2 linked regions of the Prochlorococcus marinus str. GP2 genome follow. The protein of the gene in region 2 interacts with the protein of the main gene of each other region in a pairwise test. Links are inferred from orthologs where the notes say so. Each region holds a gene or a part of one and is shown on either strand. Other genes may lie near its edges.

What was found.
Region 1: the proteins of sfsA (region 2) and EU91_RS07950 interact in binary tests that used the Escherichia coli proteins (3 or more experiments, as listed by UniProt). The link is inferred for Prochlorococcus marinus str. GP2 from one-to-one orthologs.

What each region holds. Positions count from the first base shown.
Region 1 is NZ_JNAH01000002.1:56,697-59,962, reverse strand. What follows is about bases 70-2,998. They hold EU91_RS07950 (glutamate-5-semialdehyde dehydrogenase), read right to left. Parts: upstream 2,225-2,998; coding sequence 914-2,224; downstream 70-913. Other genes in these bases: EU91_RS07955 (translocation/assembly module TamB domain-containing protein), read right to left, coding at 2,291-2,998; folB (dihydroneopterin aldolase), read right to left, coding at 540-902; EU91_RS07940 (esterase/lipase family protein), read right to left, coding at 70-535. Outside these bases: more of EU91_RS07940, read right to left, coding at 1-69; more of EU91_RS07955, read right to left, coding at 2,999-3,266. UniProt on the Escherichia coli protein: Catalyzes the NADPH-dependent reduction of L-glutamate 5-phosphate into L-glutamate 5-semialdehyde and phosphate. The product spontaneously undergoes cyclization to form 1-pyrroline-5-carboxylate.
Region 2 is NZ_JNAH01000003.1:235,950-239,086, forward strand. What follows is about bases 329-3,128. They hold sfsA (DNA/RNA nuclease SfsA), read left to right. Parts: upstream 329-1,258; coding sequence 1,259-1,999; downstream 2,000-3,128. Other genes in these bases: murJ (murein biosynthesis integral membrane protein MurJ), read right to left, coding at 329-1,188; EU91_RS06360 (ammonium transporter), read left to right, coding at 2,180-3,128. In the rest of the region: more of murJ, read right to left, coding at 1-328; more of EU91_RS06360, read left to right, coding at 3,129-3,137. UniProt on the Escherichia coli protein: Binds to DNA non-specifically. Could be a regulatory factor involved in maltose metabolism.

The sequences.
Region 1 (3,266 bases), on a different replicon or contig from region 2:
GATGTTTATAAACTTTTACTGATATTTTTTTCCCAAATTTTAAATTTGTCCACCAGCCAGGAAAAACCATCATATCCCAATAAGTAAAGAAATTTATACACTCAATATCATCAAGTAAAAAATCATTATTTGCGAGCTCCCTTAAAAACTTACTATTTATTTTCATTTCTGATATTCCTCTAAAAGGGTATTTGGGTATTAATTGAGCCATCAAAGTTCCTTTGTGTGGAGAACCAATAGATATTAATCTTCTTGTTCTTTTACACCCATTAAATTTTTGAAGCCAGTGCCTACCAATTATTCCTCCCATAGAAAATCCCAAAATATCTATTTCTTTTTCTAAACCATATTTCTCTAAAATTAATTCGTTTAATTTATTAGTCAAATCAATAATTGAAGTCATTCCACATGAATGCTTAAGAGTTGGGGAAAAATATTCAATCCCAATTTCATCAAGTTTTGATGTAATAGAAGAAAAAATACTTGAAGTATTCCAAAGACCATGAATCAATATAATAGGATTTCTTTTTTCCAATACTTTAATTATTTTCAAGAATTCTTACTATTGACACCTTCCCATCGAAACCTGTGATTGGAGGATTGCATTTTGTCAAAATAATTTTAATTTTAGAAAGCTTAAATTCTTGATCAATGATTTCTAAAATTGAGTTTGAATATTTTTCGATCGTAAAACAATATGTTTTCTTTGATTGCTCTTTTAAAATTTGAACTAATTTTGAATAGTCAACCGTTTTTTTTATATCATCACTTACTGTACATTTTTCAAAATCAGTCCACAAAAATATATCCAAACTAAATAATTGTCCTAATTTCCTTTCTTTATCAAGGACCCCAACCCTAGCCCAAAGTTTAATATTCTCAATTTTTAAAAAAGTTTCCATCTTTAAAACTTTTAAAGATCTTTATGTGTATAGATAGCCTTTCCTGATGAAAAATCATCAACGATACTCCCATCCCCTTTTAGGAAATATTTATAAGTTACCAAACCTTCTAGACCTACAGGCCCCCTTGGTGGAAGAGTTTGAGTAGATATACCAACTTCAGCTCCGAATCCATATCTAAACCCATCTGCGAATCTTGTAGAGCAATTATGAAAAACACCCGCACTATCAACTACATTCATAAATTTATTAGCAGTATTTGAATTTTCAGTGATTATTCCATCTGTATGTTTTGAACTATATTCTTGAATATGTGTGATTGCCTCCTCAAGATCATCAACAATTTTTATAGATAAAATTAAATCCAAATATTCAGTTTTCCAATCTTCTAGACTAGCCTCATACTTTAAGCCTAATTCAACTGATCTCTTATCTCCAATTAATTTAACCTTATTAGAATTAAATAAAGGGATGGCCTTTTCTAAAAAAGCTGGTGCAATATCTTTATGAACTAATAAAGTTTCAATTGCATTACATGCTGCAGGATATTGAATTTTACTGTCTAGAGCTACTGATAAAGCCATTTCGAGATTAGCCTCATTATCTATAAACAAATGACAAATTCCATCAGCATGGCCCAGCACAGGAATTCTTGTATTCTCCTGAATAAATTTTACTAATTCATTACTTCCTCTAGGAATTATTAAATTAATATATTTCTCAAGATTTAACATCGACATACTATCTTTTCTGCTTGTGAGTAAGCATATTGCATTTTTATCAAGGCCTGATTCATATAACCCCATTTGTAAGGCATTGACTATTGCAGTGTTTGTTAAATTAGCTTCACTACCCCCCTTAAGTATTACTCCATTACCTGATCTTATCGCAAGAGAACTAATCTGCATAACAGCATCAGGTCTAGATTCAAAAATAACTCCTATAACTCCAATAGGTACAGTTTTTCTTTCTAGGATTAGTCCTTTGGAAAGCTCTCTTTTGATTTGAATTTGATTTACTGGATCCGCCAATTCTCCAACTTTCCTTACCCCATCAATTCCTGCATTTAATTTTTCTTTTGATAACTTTAATCTAGACAATAAAGCCTTTGAAATACCTTTTTTTTCTGCTCTTTGATAATCCTCACTATTAGCCTCTAATATCTCTTTAGTATTTTTTTCGAGATAATCTGCCATAAAATTTAAGGCTTTAATTCTATTTTGATTGTCAGTCTGACTTATTTTTATTGATGCCAAACGAACTTGATCAGCTTTTTTTAAAAGATCATTACCTGGTTGAGGGACTTCAAAGATATCGGACATAATCATAATTATTTAATTAAATAATAATTCAAATTTAAGATTCTTTAAACTAATATTTTTTTGGGCTTAATATCTAAAAAATAACTGAATTTGACTTTTCCAATCCCCATTAGAATCATAAGAACCTAGTAATTCTAAGTTTGGACTGGCTTGAAAAGTCAATATCCCTGTAGGTGGAAGGTCGTCTCTACCTGGAACAGTTTGAAATGCAAAATTTATTGAATCAGTAACATCAAGCCCTAGTTCAGCTACCCAAGCCTGAGAAGAAAATTCCTGATTAGAAGTAGATTGTCCATTATTTTCAATATCTAAATTTTCGTTAGAAAAAATGTTATTTAAAGAAGTATTATTTTCTATTAAAGCTGGATATAAAGACAACTGAAATCTTTCACTAAAAGCATCCGCATTATTAAGTTGTGAAATAAATGCTCTATTAATTAAATTTGCAGAATTACCCCCAATTAAACCAATTATTTGCGACCTACTATAACTTGGAGTGCTCCTTAATTGAATTCTTTTATTTTCATCTTCAAATGATAATTGATCTAAAAATCCTTCATAAGAAGCTTCAATTTTGATAAGCCTTGTATTACCAATTCCAAATGCCCCAAAACCACTCGAAGTAGTATCTGCATCTAGATCGTTTGAGATATTTGAATCCTTATTATTTTCACTTATAGGAATTATAGAATCTGGAACTTTACTAACTAGAGAAAAATTAATGTATGGAACGACACCACTTCTCGGTGCAAATACAATATAGTTATCTACACTTTTATCAAGTTTAAATGGTGTAGTGTATAAATTCGCTCTTCCTTTTTTTATATCAATAAGACCTCTAGCATTTAAATCTTTTCCTACTCCACCATTGATATTTAGGTCCACGATCGTATCTAAATAAGCTTGAACTATCTCTGAATATTGCAGTTTAAATCTTGGTCCAAGTTCCAATATAAGGTTATCAAAAAACAGACTATCCAAATAATTAGGCAAAGTTTCGCCTAAAAAAACTGAATTCAAGATTGTTTCATTTGAAATTATT
Region 2 (3,137 bases):
TCCAGCAAATGAGATTTTAAAAGGGAATTTTGTTTTTTCTATTGAGTAGTAAGTCCTTACTAATAAATCCCTACAAAGATAAAAAGGTATGCCAACGGCATAAGCAATTAATATATTCTTCACTTTTAGACTCGCTGAATAATCAAAAGCCCCTCTTTGAAAAATTAATTCTACTATTTGATTATTAAATGTTATGAAAAATCCGGTTAAAAAAATAGTTGTCAAGAAACAGTACTCTACCCCAGATATCAATTGTTTTTGGAGGCCTCTATTATCTTGTTCACTTCTAAATTTTGAGAATTTTGGAAGTAATGGCAAAATCAAAGAGTTAGATAATATGCCTAATGGGGCTTGTATCAGAAAGTTTCCGTATGCTAGTCCCGATGCTGCTCCTTGAAAACTTGAAGCGAAAAACATATCGATAAAAACATTAATTTGACTGAGACCTGATGAGATAGATGCTGGAATAATTAGTTTAAAAATCCTCTTTTCTTCATCATTAAATAATTGGAAGTTTGACTCTAGTATCAAAAGACCGATTTTATTTATTTCCGCAATTTGAATAACAAACTGAATTAAAGTTCCTGTCAAAGTTGCAAAAGCAAGTAATCCCGTATAAGTAAAGAAATGAGAATATTCATTTTCTTGGTTGAAAATCCAACTTAATAAAATAAAAAAAATAGTGGTTAGACTAGTTATTGCTGGACTTATACTTGATAAAAAGAATTTTTTTTGGGAATTTAAGGCGCCAAAGCTTAAACCTATGAAGCCAGATAATGGAATACAAGGCGTAAGTATTTTTAATTGATAAGTTGCAATAGATTTAGCTTCATAACTTAAATTGGGGGCTAGTAATTCAATTAATAATCTGGAATTAAAATAAATCAATATAGCTAAACCAAATAATAATATTGAAAGTTTTATACTTACTTGAGTTAAAACAATCCCTCCATTTTTTTTGTTAAGAGGAGTTAGAACTGCAACGACTGCGTTATGTAGGGGACCATTAATCCCTCCAACGATTATTAGCAAAAAACCAGGAATTATATAGGCATAATTAAATGCGTCGTATGTTACCCCAACTCCAAAAGCAGCGGCTATAGATATTTGTCTTATGCATCCAGCTAATTTACTAAGACTAGTACCAAACGAAATAGAAAAAACATTATTTTTTAAAAACGAATGCATTTGGATTTGTCTAAATTTTTCAAGAAGTTTAAGTTTCAATTATATTTGATTTTTAACTAACGACATATTTATGAATGATCGGATAATTGAATTTGATCCATTAATCGAAGGGGTTTTAATTAAGAGGTATAAAAGGTTTCTTGCAGATATAAAATTAGAGAGTGGAGATATAGTAACTGCTCATTGTGCTAATACAGGCCCAATGAAGGGACTTTTGAGTGAGGGAGCTAAAGTAAGAATAAGTTATTCCCCTTCTCCAAAAAGAAAATTACCTTTTACTTGGGAACAGATATGTGTTTCCAATTCTAAAAATGATGAGGTTTGGGTGGGAATTAATACTTTATTCGCAAATAAATTAATCAAAAAGGTTATTGAGAAAAATTTTCTAAAAGAATTCATTGGAGAAATAGAGACAATTAAATCTGAAGTTCCCTATGGAAAAGATAAAAAAAGCAGAATTGACTTTTTTTTAACTCCAAAATCTTCAAATCCTGATAAACGTAACATTTACATCGAGGTTAAAAATACGACTTGGATTAAAGAAAATATAGCTCTTTTCCCAGATACAGTAACGAAAAGAGGGCAAAAACACCTTATGGAATTAAAGGAATTAATACCTGAAAGTAAAAGTGTTTTAATACTATGTATGACGAGAAAAGACGCTTGTTTCTTTGCCCCTGGAGATGAAGCAGATCCCTTATATGGCAATCTTTTTAGAGAATCTTTAAGTGTAGGAATGATAACAATCCCATGTTCTTTTGAATTTCATAAAGACCACGTATCATGGAATGGAATTAAACCTTTGAAATAAATAAAAAACTTGATATTTTGAAATCCAAAAAAAATAATTTTTCAATTTAACAAATAATTTTTTAGGGTGCAACTATAAAAATGGTATAAACAACTACTAGACACGGATAAGTTTTTTGAATAAATTTAAATTTGAAAGGAAACAGCACAAACTGTTTTTTTGCAGATCTAATTTTTTTTTATGACCACTGCTTTGCAAACGCCTCAAAGGCGCTCTAGGTCCAAACTTCAAGATGCAAGTCTTGTTAATGGACCTATGCTCCTTTTGAGGAGTATTCGAGGATTTAGTTCAAACCGCTCTATGTTGTGGCTTGCAACTGTTCCCCTAGCTTTGTTTGGTTTAGGTATTTTTAATCTTTCAGCTCACGCAGCTGATTTACCTGAGTTGAATGCAGCTTTTCTTGCTAACAATTTATGGCTTTTGATCGCTACTATTCTAGTGATCTTTATGAACGCCGGTTTCGCTATGGTTGAGGCAGGTATGTGCCGTTCTAAGAACGCTGTTAACATCCTTGCTAAAAACCTCTTTGTATTCGCTCTAGCTGTAACTTCTTATTGGTTTATCGGCTATTCATTAATGTACGGAGGAAGTGTTGCTGACGGATGGCTTTATTTTGGAGGCCTATTTTTTGATCCAACAGTTACTGCAGATATGGTAACTGATGCTGGGTTAGTTCCAACTGTTGATTTCTTGTTCCAGTCTGCATTTGCAGGAACTGCGGCAACTATCGTTTCCGGTCTTGTTGCTGAAAGAGTTAAATTTGGAGAATTTGTTGTTTTTGCTATTGTATTAACTGCATTTATATATCCAATTGCTGGTAGCTGGAAATGGAATGGTGGTTGGCTTGATTCTTTAGGTTTTGTTGATTTTGCTGGTTCTTCAATTGTTCACTCAGTTGGAGCATGGGCAGGTCTTGTAGGAGCTATGCTTCTTGGACCAAGAATTGGCAAATACTCTGATGGAAAACCACAGGCTATGCCAGGTCACAACATGGCCATAGCTACTTTGGGTGCATTAGTTCTATGGATAGGTTGGTATGGATTTAACCCCGGTTCTCAACTTGCTATGGACCAATGGGTTCCATATGTTGCTGTAACAACTACTTTGGCAGCAGCAGCTGGAGCTATTGGAGCAACTA